2 linked regions of the Geobacillus stearothermophilus ATCC 12980 genome follow. Each later gene encodes a partner of the first gene's protein in a complex. Links are inferred from orthologs where the notes say so. Each region holds a gene or a part of one and is shown on either strand. Other genes may lie near its edges.

Region 1 (7,694 bases):
GTCTTTTTGGCTGTTTTGGCGCAAGGGATCAGCTTTATTATGATCAAAAAAGCGACGGTCGAGGCGCGGTTGATGACTGGGTGGATGCTTGTCTTCGGGTCGCTTTGGCTGTTTGTCTTAAGCCTCGTGCTCGAGCCGAGCGGCCTATCGAGTTTGAAAGAAGGAACGCTTCCGCTTTGGATGATTTTCCTTGCTTCGGCGGTCGTCGCGACGGCGCTTGGCCATATGTTTTATAACCAGGCTGTTCAACATCTTGGTCCCGCTGAGTCGGCGGTGTTCATCAATCTCAATCCGTTTTTTTCACTTCTTGGGGCGCATTGGCTGCTGGGCGAGCCGATTTCGCCGATGCAGCTGGCTGGTTTTCTTTTCATCGTCGCGGGCGTGTTGTTCGGCAGCGGGGGGATGGATAACGTGATCGCCCGTTTCCGCCGGGCGAAAGTGGCGGCTGGGGGAAGGAAGGCGGGGATGTAGCCGCCTTGGAATCCCCCACTTCTAGGCCTTGCGTGCAAGTGGCGAAACATTCATATCCAGGAATGGAGGGGGCTTCACATTGCGGTCGGCGTCTTGGCTGTCTCTTCTTGAAAAGGGACAGCCATTTTTGTGCCATCGGCAGGATTTTGCTTGATGATGTCGAAAAAGAGAATACGAAACGTATTCGTGTGAGGTGAATGTATGGCGATCGATCACGACCGGTTGTTCAAGGAGTTGTTGCAGACGTTTTTTGAGGAATTTGTGCTTCTCTTCTTTCCGGATATGCACGAGCATATTGATTTCAACCATTTGTCGTTTTTGTCCGAAGAGCTGTTTACGGACGTAACGGCTGGGGAGAAGTACCGCGTTGACCTGCTCGTCGAGACGAAGTTCAAAGGAAAAGACGGATTGATCATTGTTCACGTAGAAAACCAAGCGTACGTTCAATCGTCATTTCCAGAAAGAATGTTTCTTTACTTCAGACGCTTGTTTGAAAAATACCGCACTCCGATCATTCCGATTGCCGTCTTCAGCTATGATGCCATCCGAGATGAACCCTCTTTGTTCACGCTCTCCTTTCCGTTTGGCGATGTGCTTGACTTTCGCTTTTTCCATGTGGAGTTGCGCAAGCAAAACTGGCGCCAATTCATCCGCACCGACAACCCGGTGGCGGCTGCGCTGCTTAGCAAAATGGGGTATACTGAAAGTGAACGAGTGGAACTGAAAAAGCAATTTTTGCGCATGTTGGTGCGTCTTGAGCTAGACGAGGCAAGACAGCGTTTGTTGATGGGCTTTTTTGAAACGTATGTGAAGCTGTCCGATGAAGAAGAACAACAGCTTCGAAGCGAGGTGGAACAAATGGAGACGAAAGAAAAAGAACGCGTGCTGGAATTGATCATTTCGTACGAGCAAAAGGGAAAAATTCAAGGCCGAAAGGAAGGACGGGAGGAAGGGCGCAAAGAGGGAGCGGAACAAGAAAAACGGCACATTGCGAAACGGATGTTGATGAAAGGGTTTGATGCGCAGACGATTCACGAACTGACCGGATTGCCTGTGACGGAGATTGAGGAAATGAAACAAAGCGGCTTCAAGTGAATGGAAATCAAACAGGTGGGGCAAAAGGCCAGCCCCGCCCTAGCGCGTTGGTTTTGCTGCTGTGGATTCCCGTTTGATCAGTTTCGTAGACAATAGCACTTCCTGAAAAGGTTCGTTCGGGTTGTCCCACCGCCATCGCAACAATTCCACCGCTCGTTTGCCGTAGCGCTTCAGGTCGATGTCGACGGTCGTGATTTTCGGCGTCGCGATTTGCGACAGCTGCCCGTTGTCAAAGCTGCACGAAAGAAGTGTATGAAGCGGCGGAAATGGACGGCGCGATTGGCTGGAAGCGGGTTTGGCACGTGACGATTCCGATGCTGTACCCTTTGTTTTATACCGTGACGATTTTGGCGGTCGGTTTGATGTTTGGCATTTTCACCGAGCGGATGTCGTGTTTAGCGGCAGACTGATTCGCAACGGGGACGGCACGGCCGATTTTTACGCTGGAACAAGTGACGCAGAAGCGCAAAAACTCACGATCGTGGATCCATTTACGAAATACGAAAGGCAGGGGTGACGATGCACCTTTACCGCTATGAAGAGAACCCGCTCATTACGCCGAACGATGTGCCGCCGCACCACGACGGGTTTGAAGTGATCGGGGCGTTTAACGCTGGGGTGGCGAAATTTCAAGGGGAAGTGTTGCTGCTTCTTCGGGTGGCGGAGCGTCCCGTGTCGGATGACCCGAACATCGTGAAAGCGCCGGTATGGAATCCAAAGACGGGGAAGGTCGAGGTTTACGAATTTCGCAAAGACGATCCGCGCTACGATTTTTCCGACCCGCGCGTTATTAAAGAGGCGGGGGCGGAGCGGTTCGTCTATTTGACGTCGCTTTCGTATTTGCGCCTCGCCCGCAGTCGGGACGGGCGGCGGTTTGTGATCGACGACCGCCCGTTCGTCTATCCATCGAATGAGCTCGAGACATTCGGTATTGAAGACCCGCGCATTACATGCATTGACGGCACGTATTACATTTATTTCAGCGCCGTGTCGCCAAAAGGAGTCGGCGAGGTGATGGTGTCGACAAAAGACTTTCAGACGGTGACGCACCACGGCATGATTTTCGCGCCGGAAAACAAAGATGTGCTCATTTTTCCGGAGAAGATCAACGGCAAGTATTACGCTCTTCATCGCCCGGTGCCGAGAAGCAACGGCCGCCCCGAGGTGTGGATCGCGGAGTCGGAGAATCTGCTTCATTGGGGGAATCATCGCTTTTTGTTCGGTCTGCGCGAAGGGAAGTGGGACAGCGCCCGCATCGGCGGCGGAGCGGTGCCGATCAAAACGGAGCGCGGCTGGCTTGAGTTGTACCACGGCGCGTCGGATGACCACCGCTATTGCATGGGGGCGGTGCTGCTCGATTTGAACGACCCATCCAAAGTTCTCGCCCGCTCGGAGCAGCCGCTTGTCGAGCCGGAAGCGGATTATGAGGTGAACGGCTTTTTCGGCCGCGTCGTGTTTTCATGCGGGGCGATTGTCGATGGCGATATCGTAAAAATGTATTATGGTGCCGCGGATACGTCGATGGCGTGCGTCGAGCTGAAGCTTAGCGAGATTTTGGATTCGCTTGTCAAGGAATGAACTTGTAAACGGGAAACGCCTGATGCGTCGGGCGTTTCTTTTTTTGGCTTGTGGCTCCCTAGGCGCTTTTCTGTCGAAAGTTCTTCCTTTTGTTTCTTTCTTGGCAAAGGGATTTGATATAATGGAAAAAACGTCGATTGATCGGGACAATCCATTACGATGTGAACTCGGCGTACGGAAGCTGCCCGCGCGCTGGTCGGGGCAATGGTGGTGACGGCATGACAATCAAACGTTCATTATGGTTGAAGTTGTCGACGATTCAGTTGATCATTCTGTTTTATTTGGCGGCCGTCGCGGTGTCGACGGTGCTGTTATGGCTGCCGATTGTGCATCAGCCGGGAGTGGAGCTTCACTGGATTGATGCGCTGTTTACGGCGGCGAGCGCCATTAGTGTGACCGGGTTGACGGTTGTGTCGATTCCGGAGACGTTTAATACGTTTGGGATTGTTTTGTTGATTGTGATGATGCAGGTGGGCGGCGTAGGGTTAATGATGCTTAGTACGTTCATTTGGCTGTTAGTTGGCAAAAAAATCGGGTTTCGTGAGCGGCAGCTGATCATGACCGATCAAAACCGTCTTGCGCTCTCAGGGCTCGTGAAGCTCACGCGGGACATCTTTTTCTTGATTTTGGCCATTGAAGCGGTCGGTGCGCTGATTTTGGGCGTGTATTTTTTGCGTTATTTTCCGACGTGGCCGGAGGCGCTTTTGCAGGCGGTGTTTGCGTCGGTCAGTGCCACGACGAACGCTGGATTTGATATTACCGGCCAGTCGCTGATTCCGTTCGCCGGTGATTATTTCGTGCAAGTCATCCATATCATTCTGATCATTCTAGGCGCGATTGGCTTTCCTGTGCTCATTGAGGTGAAGGAGTTTTTGTTTGCGCGCGACCGAGGGCGCTACCGGTTTTCGCTGTTTACGAAGTTGACGACGGTGACGTTTTTTGCCCTCGTCTTCTTTGGCACGGTGGCGATTTATGCGCTTGAATGGAGCCATTTTTTCGCTGGAAAGCCGTGGCACCGGTCGCTCTTTTACGCCTTGTTTCAGTCGGTGTCATCGCGCAGCGGCGGGCTGGCGACGATGGATATGAACGAGTTTTCCGACCCGACGTTATTGCTTTTGAGCGCGATGATGTTTATCGGTGCTTCCCCGAGCAGCGTTGGCGGGGGCATCCGGACGACGACGTTGGCGGTGATTTTGTTAACGGTTTGGCATTATGCGAAAGGGCGCTCAGCGGTCAAAGTGTTCGGGCGTGAAATTCATGAGGAAGATATTTTAAAATCGTTTGTTGTCTTTATCGGTGCGCTGTTCCTTTGTTTTGCGGCGGTTTTTGCGCTTTCCGTCTCGGAATCGTCGCTTCCTGTCGTTATGCTTTTGTTTGAAGTATGTTCAGCGTTTGGGACGACCGGGCTGTCGCTCGGCATTACCTCTGAGCTCAGCCCGTTTGGCAAGTTGGTGTTGGTGATCGTCATGTTCATCGGCCGGGTCGGCATCATTTCGTTTTTATGGCTTGTCCGCGGCCGAGCGGTGAAAGATAGCTACCATTACCCGAAAGAACGAGTCATTATCGGCTAGAAGAGGGGGACGGAATCATGAAAAAAGTGCGCAAAGCGATCATTCCGGCAGCGGGCCTTGGGACGCGGTTTTTGCCGGCGACAAAGGCCATGCCGAAGGAGATGCTTCCGATTGTCGATAAGCCGACGATTCAATATATTGTTGAAGAGGCGATGGCATCAGGCATTGAGGACATCATCATCGTCACCGGGAAAGGGAAGCGGGCGATTGAAGACCATTTTGACTATGCGTTTGAGCTCGAGCAGCTGCTGAAGCAAAAAGGAAAATTGGACTTGCTTGAGAAAGTAAAAGAGCCATCAAAAGTGGACATCCACTACATTCGCCAAAAAGAGCCAAAAGGGCTGGGGCATGCTGTTTGGTGCGCGCGCAATTTCATCGGAGACGAGCCGTTTGCGGTGTTGTTGGGCGATGATATCGTCCAAGCGGAAAAACCTTGTTTAAAACAGCTCATTGAGCAATACGAACAAACGTTCAGCTCGGTGATCGGCGTCAAGCGCGTGCCGGAGGAAGAGACGCACCGTTACGGGATCATCGACCCGCTCGAGCAGAAGGGACGGCGCTACCAAGTGCGCCGCTTTGTCGAAAAACCCGCTCCGGGCACAGCGCCGTCGAACCTCGCGATCGTCGGGCGGTACGTGTTGACGCCGGAAATTTTCTTGTTTTTGGAGAAGCAGGAAGTCGGCGCAGGCGGGGAGATTCAGCTCACCGATGCGATCGGGCGGCTGAATGAAATTCAGCGCGTCTTTGCCTACGAGTTTGAAGGAAAACGGTACGATGTCGGCGAGAAGCTCGGCTTTATCGAAACGACGATTGAATTTGCCTTGCAAAACGAGGAGCTGCGCGCCGATTTGCTTTCGTTTTTGGAGCGGGTGGTGGCCGAGGCGAAGGGATCGAAGAGCAGCTAATTCAACCATCAGTCGGTCGCATTTCATGTTTTGCATGACAGCTTGTCGTTTTTTAGGGATGAAGACAAAAAGGAGATTCTGCTATCGAAGCATTATCGATGATGAATTGCAGTTCATACAAGTGGAAGCCATCGATGAAGCATCGTCTGCCATCAACCGTGTTCTGGATGAGCTTATGGAGGCGGAGGAAGCGGGGGAATAAACATGGCTAAGGAGGGGTTCGGATGATTCGTGCCATGGTCGGCGATCTGACCAAAGTGGAAGGAGTCGAGTACATTTGCAATGCCGCCAACGGCATCGGGCCGATGGGCGGCGGCGTGGCGGCGGCGATCCGTCGGGCGGGGGGACGTGTGATCGAGGAGGAAGCGATCCGCGTCTGTCAAGCGCAAGACCCTAAGCCCGGCGATTTGTACGTGACAGGAGCAGGCTCGCTGCCGTTTCGCGGGGTCCTTCACTTAGTGACGATGAAGCAGCCTGCAGGGGCGACGTCGTATGACATCGTTCGGGCGTGTCTCGAGCGGCTTGTCGCGCACTGTCGGGAGAACGGAATCAAGAAGGTGGCGTTGCCGGCCTTGGGAACCGGAGTCGGCCGGCTTGACAAAGCGAGAGTGGCTAGGTTATTTCGCGAGGTGCTCGCGCCGGTTGAGGATGTGGAATTTGTGGTCGTTGATATCGACGAGTCATTTATCCAAATGGTTGATTCATATTAAATAAAAATAAGAAAAAAAGGGCCTTGACAGACGATTGGCCCTTCTTTTTTTGGCAAAGAATAACGTGTTTCACAATCCTTCATATCATATTATAATATAACACACAAACCAGTTTCATTGACTTCCTTGCCTAGCCTAGGAGGTGGCGCAGCCATCCATGTCCGATTGATTAGACTGGCATGAAAGGAAGTTGGAGAACGTTTCCTGTTCGAACCGCGATCAGGAAAAACAGCCAAAAATGCCAATGTGGGCGTTTTTGGCGCCATCCGGAGGGATGAATCATGTTATTCTCATTGCCAACATTAAAGACATGTCAAGTGTTAGTAGACGAATTTCGTTCGGCCCCGCAGCCGTTTGAGCCGGAAAAGCTTCGCTTTGCGGGTGTCGGGGACCGGGACGTTTACAATATTTCTGCACCGTTTGTGGATGAAGGAGAATGGGTGATCGCTGGGCGCGTCGAGGCGCGCGACAGCGAGCAATCGGAAGTGTACTTTTTCGTCGAGCGCGACGGCGTCTGGGTTCCTCGTGACGGGGCGCCGGTGTTCGCCTTGCAGGATCCGTTTGTGGCGCGCATTCACGGTCAGTTGGTGTTCGGCGGCGTGGAGACGTTTCCGCATCCGGTGTTTGACGGCGAGCTGAGCTGGCGGACGGTCTTTTACCGCGGCCGCAATATTCGCAGTTTGAAAAAGTTCGCCGAAGGGCCGGACGGAATGAAGGACATTCGCCTTGTCGAGCTGAAAGATGGCTCGATCGGCGTGTTCACCCGGCCGCAAGGGGAAAAAGGCGGACGCGGGAAAATCGGGTTCACCCGCATTTTCTCGCTCGATGAGTTGACGCCGGACGTGATTGAGGCCGCGCCGATTTTGGACGCCCAATTTATGGATGAAGAATGGGGCGGCGTGAATGAGGCGCATTTGCTGGCGAACGGGCTTGTGGGGGCGCTTGGCCATATCGCTTGCTTTGACGAGCACGGCAACCGCCATTACTACCCGATGGTGTTCGTGTTGAACCCGGAGACGATGGAGCGTTCAGAGCTGCAATTGCTTGCGCTTCGCTCCCACTTTTTGGATGGTCCGGCGAAACGGCCGGATTTGGCGAACGTTGTCTTTAGCGGCGGACTCATCCGCAAAGGCGACGGCACGGCTGAGCTGTACGCCGGCGTCGGCGACGCCGAGGCGCAAAAAATTTCGCTCATCGACCCGTTTGCGAAATACGAAGCGCAAGAGCTCGACCGAATGTACGCTTCCGTTTAGCGAAAGGATCGGCGCGATAGACCTTCTCTTGATGGTCTGTGTATTTTCCGGGGCTTGCAATCGACATGCCCGAATTGTTTCGTTGACAAGGCGCTGAGAGGATGGCTTGAA
Region 2 (7,612 bases), 1.8 Mb from region 1 along the record:
GCGCTTGGTAAATGTCATTGTTTTCGTAATAAAGGGGATCGACAGGCGGGTGGGAAAACTTCAAGCTTCCCATGCTGACATGGATGTGCGGATGGTCGCCGACGCTCGCCCTCATTTCCTCCGCGTCCATAAAGACGAGCGGATGACCGTTGCGGTGGGCGTCCTCAGCCAACGTCCGCACTTTCTCGCGGCGGAGCGGACGCTTATGCAGGACAGTTCCTTCAAAAACGACGTATTGCCCGTTGAAGCTGACGAACGAGTCGATCCCAAGCTGGCGGCGTACATCCGCAAACATAAACGGCGCCCGGCCGGTGGCGATGGCGACATAGACGCCGGCCTGTTTTAGCTGGCGGACCGCCTCAACGGTTGATGGCGGCAGCTGTTTTTGTTCATCAAGCAACGTGCCGTCAATGTCGAAAAACACGATTTTTCTGCCCACGTTATCTTCTCCTTGCCGAAAATGTATTCACTGTTTACCGTACTGAAAAACAATTGGAATGTCAACCGAAATACACGGTTCGTTCCATTTTTCCCCATGAAAAACAAGCCTCTACCTACATAACATATATAATAGAAACATTTACTTTCGTCGCAAATTGAGTACAATAAAAAGTAAGGAGTGATGAAAAATGTTGAAAAAGCTGAAAAAAAAGCTGCTTCAACAGTGGAAAGATTTGCTCCGGAAAAAATTGATCGCCTAACTGTTCCAACAACAGCCCTTCGGACGGAAGGGCTTCTTTCCCACTTTGGCGAATGAAACGGCCAAAATCCGTCAAAGATGATACGTACCGTCGGCACACCTCCCGCCTGTTTTTTTGCTTTTGAACGACAAAAAACATGAAAACGGGGTTGCATTTTTATATAATGGAAAAGCAATCATTGTACGATAAGGAGAGATTCGGTCATGATTTTCAAAGTGTTTTACCAAGACAACGCGGAAGAGGTGCCCGTGAGAGAAAAAACGAAAACGCTCTACATTGAAGCAGAATCAGAGCGGGAAGTACGCCAAAAGTTGCAAAACCGTCCGATCAATATCGAGTATATTCAGCCGTTAGAGGGGGCGCATTTGGAGTACGAAAAGAAAAGCGCTAATTTTCAAGTATTGGAGATCTCATCATGAAACTATTAACGGATCAGCAAGTCGGTGTGTTTGCCCTCGGCGGACTGGGTGAAATCGGGAAAAATACATATGGCGTACAATTTCAAGACGAAATTATTGTGATTGACGCGGGCATCAAGTTTCCAGAAGACGAATTGCTCGGCATCGACTACGTCATCCCGGACTATTCGTATTTAGTCAAGCACGCGGAAAAAGTGAAAGGGCTGTTCATTACCCATGGGCATGAAGACCATATCGGCGGCATTCCGTATTTGCTCCGGCAGGTGAACATCCCGATTTACGGCGGCAAGCTGGCGCTCGGGCTCATCCGCAATAAACTCGAAGAGCACGGGTTGCTGCGTCAGGCAAAACTCATTGAAATTCGCGAAGAGGATGTCATTCGCTTCCAAAAAACAGCGGTCACTTTTTTCCGGACGACGCACAGCATTCCGGACAGCTACGGCATCGTCGTTAAAACGCCGGTTGGCCAAATCGTCCACACAGGAGACTTTAAATTCGACTTTACACCGGTCGGCGAACCGGCAAATTTGACAAAAATGGCAGAAATAGGGAAGGAAGGCGTGCTTTGCTTGCTCTCGGACAGCACGAACAGTGAAATTCCGCATTTCACGATGTCCGAGCGGCGCGTCGGCGAGAGCATCCACGACATTTTCCGCAAAGTGAACGGCCGGATTATTTTTGCAACGTTTGCGTCCAACATCCATCGGCTTCAACAAGTGACCGAAGCGGCGGTCGCCAACAACCGGAAAATCGCTGTCTTCGGCCGTAGCATGGAAGCGGCGATTGAAATCGGCCAAGAACTCGGTTACATCAAATGCCCAAAAGGCACGTTTGTTGACGCTAACGAAATCAACCGCCTGCCGGCCAATCGGGTGACGATTTTGTGCACCGGCAGCCAAGGCGAGCCGATGGCGGCGTTGTCGCGCATCGCCAACGGCACGCACCGGCAAATTCAAATCATCCCAGGCGACACGGTTGTTTTCTCCTCATCGCCAATTCCGGGCAACACCGTGAGCGTCAACCGGACGATCAACATGCTGTGCAGAGCCGGTGCGGAAGTGATCCACGGCCCGCTTAACGACATCCATACGTCCGGCCACGGCGGGCAAGAAGAGCAAAAACTGATGATCCGGCTCATGAAGCCAAAATATTTCATGCCGATCCACGGCGAATACCGGATGCAAAAAATGCACGCCAAGCTCGCCATTGACTGCGGCGTGCCGGAGGAAAACTGCTTTATTATGGACAATGGCGAGGTGCTCGGCATCAGTGAACACGAGGCGCGCATCGTCGGCAAAATTCCGTCCGGCTCCGTTTATATTGACGGTAGCGGCGTCGGCGACATCGGCAACATCGTCTTGCGCGACCGCCGCATTTTGTCAGAGGAAGGACTCGTCATCGTTGTCGTCAGCATCAACATGAAAGAATTCAAAATCGCCGCCGGCCCGGACATTATTTCTCGCGGCTTCGTCTATATGCGTGAGTCAGGTGACTTAATCAGCGAAGCGCAAGTGTTGATCTCCAAGCATCTCGAAAAAGTGCTGGAACGGAAAACGAACCAATGGTCGGAGATCAAAAACGAAATTACGGAAACGCTCGCTCCGTTCTTGTACGAGCGGACGAAACGGCGGCCAATGATTTTGCCGATCATCATGGAAATCTAAAGAAAAAAGGGCGTCCTTGCAAAAGGATGCCCTTTTTCCGTCATCATCATGCACAGGCCGCCTGCCAGCCGTCAACCGACCACTTTTTCCTCAAACCGGTCAATGTCGCTGTCAGCGCCGATGACGACCAACACGTCGCCTTTGCGGATGATTTCCGAGGCGAGCGGGGAGACGATGACGCTTGTTCCACGCTTGATGGCGACGATGTTGATGCCATAGCGGGCGCGGATGTCAAGCTCCAAAAGCGAATGGCCGTCAAGCCGCTCGCTTGCCACGATTTCGACAATGCTGTATTTGTCCGACAGCTCCAGATAATCTAGGACGTTGTTGGAAATCAAGTTGTGGGCGATCCGCTCGCCCATGTCCCGTTCTGGATGCACGATTTGGTCAGCGCCGATTTTTTTCAGCACTTTCTCATGGTAATCGTTCGTTGCCTTGACCGTAATATGGTTGACGCCGAGCTCTTTTAAAATCAGGGTCGTCAAAATGCTCGCCTGGATGTTGTCGCCGATCGCGACAATGACATGGTCGAAGTTGCGGATGCCTAAACTTTTCAGCACGTTTTCATCGGTCGTGTCGCCGACGACGGCGTGTGAAGCGATCGACGCAAATTCGTTTACCCGGTCTTCATCAATATCGATGGCCAATACTTCCATCCCTTGTTCGCTCAGCGTCCGGCAGATGCTGCCGCCAAAGCGCCCGAGGCCGATGACGGCAAACTGTTTCTTTTTCATTGACACTCCTCCATCGTTGATCAAGCATTGTTTCTCCCCTTATTTTAGCAAAAAAAGAAAAAGAAACGAAAACGTTCTTCGTTCCTTTTCCACCATTCCTTTACGCTATGCGATTTTGCCATTTCACCCAAAAGCGGGCTGCCAGCGCACACAGCCCGAACGTTCGTCATCAGCGAAGTTTTTCTTCGACTTTTTGGCAAATCTCTTCTGCGGTAAGCCCGCTCGCTTCAATGACCGGACCGGACGTGACGATGTTGTGAATGCCGACGATATTGGCGTCCAGGCCGGTAATGACGCAGCAGTCGCAGCCCCGGGCATCTTGTTCCCCGCCAAGCGGAACAACCTCATACCCTCTTTCTCTCAATGCCTCCTGCACGTCGGTCAGCGATTGCTCAACACCGATTTTCGCCATCACACTCCACCTCCTCATATACATAATGTGTCTTGATGGAGGTGGAACTATACTTCATTCGGCGTTCCCTTTCCATGAAAAATAATCAATTAAAAAGGCGATCGCCCGGTCAATGGCCTCTTCATTTGGGGTGAGCTTTGCATGGTGCAACCCATGGGGCGAATCCACGCCGAGCCAAAACATCAATCCCGGGATTTCCGCCAGCATATAGCCAAAATCTTCACCGGTCATCGCCTCTTTGCAGCGAATGACGTTCATACCGGGATGCGCTTCGGCAAACCGCATAAATTCCGCTGTCAGCGCCGGATCGTTGTACACTTGGTAGTACATGGCGCCGTAATCGATCGCCGCCTCGCATTCGTAGGCCACTTCGATTCCGCGCACAATCGCCTCAATCCGCCGCTTGACAGCTTCCATAGCCGCAGGCGACAGCGTCCGGATCGTTCCCTCGAGCCGGGCATGTTCGGCGATGACGTTTTGCACTGTCCCCCCGGCAATTTTCCCGATCGTAATGACGGCGCTGTCGAGCGGATCAACGTTGCGGGCGACGATCGACTGCAGCTGAACGACGAGCGTGCAGGCAGCGACGACCATATCGTTCGCCAAATGGGGAGAGGCTGCATGTCCGCCTTTTCCTTTTAAATCGATAAACAGCTCCGATGTATTGGCAAACAACAGTCCTTCTTTCGTCGCGATAGTGCCGACCGGATATTCCGGGGCGATATGCAAGGCGACGATCATATCCGGCCTCCATTCCTGCATGATGTCGCTTTCCATCATCGGCTTCGCCCCGCCCGGCCCTTCCTCGGCCGGCTGGAAAATAAACAGCAAGTCATCTTGAATCGGATGATGTGCGAAATGGGTGAGCACGCCAAGAGCGATGCTCATATGCACATCGTGGCCGCACGCATGCATGCACCCTTCATGTTCAGAGCGGTACGGCAAACCGGTCTCCTCGCGGATCGGCAGCCCGTCTATATCGGCGCGGTAGCCAATCGTTTTTTGCGGCGATGTTCCGTTGACTTTGACAAAAATCCCGGTTTTCCATGTCCGGACTTGAAGCCGCTCTTGCGGCAGCGACCGAATATAGTGAAGCAAATATTGCTGTGTTTTAAACTCTTGAAACCCGAGCTCGGGAATTTTATGCAAGTCGCGTCGAATGGCGACAAATGGGCTGATCGCTTCCATCCTCTCTCCTCCATTGGAAAAAAGCTGCCCCGTGAGCGGACAGCTTTTTTCCCGTCATTATAACTGGCGAAGCTCTTGTTTAATTTCCGTTTTCGCTCTCGTTTGTTCGTCGATTTGCTTAATAACGCGCGCCGGCACGCCGGCGACAACGGTATACGGCGGCACATCCTCGACGACGACCGCCCCGGCGGCGACGACCGCCCCTTTGCCGACGGTGACGCCTTCCAAAATGACAGCATTCGCACCGACAAGGACATCGTCTTCAACGATCACCGGCTTCGCCGATGGCGGCTCAATGACTCCGGCCAACACCGCTCCGGCGCCAATATGGCAGTTTTTTCCGACCGTCGCCCGGCCGCCGAGCACCGCATTCATGTCGATCATCGTTCCTTCACCGACAACCGCACCGATGTTGATGACCGCTCCCATCATGATCACGGCGTTGTCGCCGATTTCCACATGGTCGCGGATAATGGCGCCCGGCTCGATGCGCGCCTTGATTCCTTTTAAGTCCAACAGCGGAATGGCCGAGTTGCGACGGTCGTTCTCGACGACGTAGTCCTCGATTTTGTCTTGATTCGCCGCGATTGTGGCTTGAATGTCTTGCCATTCGCCAAACACGACCCCGGTGTTTCCGGTGATGAACGGTTTCGCGCTCGGGCCGAAATCGATGCCTTCGAGTTCCCCTTTTATGTATACTTTAACCGGTGTCGATTTTTTGCTGTTTTGAATAAACGAAATGATCTCATTGGCGTCCATCATCTTCATCGGCGATTTCCTCCTTCATGCTGTATTCTTTTTTACTTTAGCAAAACAAAGATGTTGGTGACAAGCATCAATTCATAAAAGTTTTCGGCCCTGATTCGACCGCCTCAGCTGTTTATTCAATTGCTTCAATATTTCGCGGCGGGTAAAAATCCCTTCAAAATAGCCATCCTCGTTCTCAACGCACACAAACGGATGGTTAACGATGAGCCCTACCGCTTTCCAAAGCCGGTCGTCAAGCCGCAGGAGCGGAATGTTTCGGTTCATCACTTCTTCGACCTTCATCGTCTCGATCCGTTCAAACTCGATGCGCTCCACCCCTAAAATCGCATCCATAATCATCGTCATGCCAATCAGCCCATGCAGCTTGTACGACGTATCAAGCACCGGAATCGCCGAGTAGCCGGTTTTCGTCAGGACGAGCAACGCATGATCCAAATAATTGCCCACTTGAACGTGCGCTACTTTGTCAGCTGGAATCAAAAATGACTTGACAGTCATGTTCGCCCATTCCTCATTTGCAAATAAGCTCATACATCCGTTCCGCCTTTCTCTGTATGCATCTTCTCCTCTCCACCTGTATGATACCATAAAAAAGACTATCGCTTCCTTACAAGCGATAGCATCAGCTTTGTTTTTATCCTTCCTCGGTCAGCAGCCGGTCATACAAACGCAGCAGCTGCCGGTATCTCTGTTCATCGGCCTCTTTATCTCCGTTTTCAATATCCTCCAGCTCAGAACGGACGAGTTCCAGCGCGTACTGCTGGCTAAACATCACCTCGAGCAACAGTGTCACTTCCTCGCCCGACAGCTGAAGCGGCAGCCGCTTCCCCATCTTCATTCCCCCTTTGCCCTTTCCGCTTCATATATATTCATCGGCGGCGGGAAAAAGTCGCGAAAAAAAGCGCCATTTCCGGACAATCAAAAAGGCCGTCCAGACGGATGGCCTTTTCAATAATAGCGCAGCGCCAAATAACCGATCGCAAAAATAACGAGCAAAGTAGCCAATACGTAAGCGAGCAGCATCGGGTTGCGCATATACGCATGCTCTTGCACCGTTTTCGGAACTGGTCCGTCAAGCTCTCCTTGCCAGCGCTGCTGGCGGCCGAGGCGGACTGTATAGACGAAGCCGATGACTGCGATCAGTACAGAGAGGGCAGATAACACAAAAGTGAGCTGTGCCATAAGTTTCACCTCATGCTTACTTTGCCGCAACGCGGCGATTTTATACGGTCAATAATGGGCGTCATGTTCAAACAAATAGCTGTAGGACAAGTCGATAAACAAATAGTGGCGCTCATCGATCGGATACGAATACGTCCGGATCGTCTCCCCGGTTTCAATGTCTGTGTACAAATCCGATAAAATCCCCCGCCGACGCGAGCGCATGCGAATGATGTTTTCCAAAAAATATGGCCGCCAGCTCCAGTTTTTCATGTAATATTCGTGTTCGAGCTCCCAGCGGCCGCCGCGCTTGAACATGTTGCCCGACTGCTGGAAGCCGTCCTCATCGCAAACGTAAATGCGGAAACAAACGTCATCGAGCTCGGCCGCCAGCGATGAAATGAGTTCGTTGAAATTGCCTGCTTTTTTGTATTTGCCAAGCAACGCCGTGATTCGCTGCTGAAACTGTTCAGAAATATGGTACAGCGTTTCAAGTTTTTTCTTTTCTTGCTGGATGAAGCGATGGCATTCCTGGCGCAGCAAGTCTTTCAACAAATCGCGCGGC

What was found. The genes of interacting proteins can lie anywhere in the genome.
Region 2: QSJ10_RS14460 (region 1) and QSJ10_RS04710 share a complex: the UniProt entries of both Bacillus subtilis proteins name them as parts of the ktrCD complex. The link is inferred for Geobacillus stearothermophilus ATCC 12980 from one-to-one orthologs.

The regions. Positions count from the first base shown.
Region 1 is NZ_CP128494.1:2,666,267-2,673,960, reverse strand. What follows is about bases 2,691-5,538. They hold QSJ10_RS14460 (TrkH family potassium uptake protein), read left to right. Parts: upstream 2,691-3,362; coding sequence 3,363-4,715; downstream 4,716-5,538. Other genes in these bases: galU (UTP--glucose-1-phosphate uridylyltransferase GalU), read left to right, coding at 4,733-5,538; QSJ10_RS14465 (BtaManbiosPhlase), read left to right, coding at 2,691-3,144. Outside these bases: QSJ10_RS14490 (DMT family transporter), read left to right, coding at 1-471; QSJ10_RS14485 (Rpn family recombination-promoting nuclease/putative transposase), read left to right, coding at 673-1,566; QSJ10_RS14475 (hypothetical protein), read left to right, coding at 1,833-1,976; more of QSJ10_RS14465, read left to right, coding at 2,086-2,690; more of galU, read left to right, coding at 5,539-5,620; QSJ10_RS14450 (macro domain-containing protein), read left to right, coding at 5,845-6,330; QSJ10_RS14445 (MTP-1 family protein), read left to right, coding at 6,612-7,583. UniProt on the Bacillus subtilis protein: Integral membrane subunit of the KtrCD potassium uptake transporter. The 2 major potassium transporter complexes KtrAB and KtrCD confer resistance to both suddenly imposed and prolonged osmotic stress.
Region 2 is NZ_CP128494.1:864,381-871,992, reverse strand. Bases 1,688-4,453 are described here. They hold QSJ10_RS04710 (potassium channel family protein), read right to left. Parts: upstream 3,519-4,453; coding sequence 2,856-3,518; downstream 1,688-2,855. Other genes in these bases: QSJ10_RS04700 (N-acetyldiaminopimelate deacetylase), read right to left, coding at 3,985-4,453; QSJ10_RS04705 (YkuS family protein), read right to left, coding at 3,688-3,930; rnjA (ribonuclease J1), read left to right, coding at 1,688-2,784. Also shown: QSJ10_RS04730 (Cof-type HAD-IIB family hydrolase), read right to left, coding at 1-439; QSJ10_RS04725 (hypothetical protein), read left to right, coding at 623-757; QSJ10_RS04720 (DNA-dependent RNA polymerase subunit epsilon), read left to right, coding at 905-1,120; more of rnjA, read left to right, coding at 1,117-1,687; more of QSJ10_RS04700, read right to left, coding at 4,454-5,118; dapD (2,3,4,5-tetrahydropyridine-2,6-dicarboxylate N-acetyltransferase), read right to left, coding at 5,176-5,886; cyclic-di-AMP-binding protein CbpB, read right to left, coding at 5,959-6,417; antirepressor AbbA, read right to left, coding at 6,521-6,718; QSJ10_RS04680 (hypothetical protein), read right to left, coding at 6,835-7,068. UniProt on the Bacillus subtilis protein: Catalytic subunit of the KtrCD potassium uptake transporter. The 2 major potassium transporter complexes KtrAB and KtrCD confer resistance to both suddenly imposed and prolonged osmotic stress.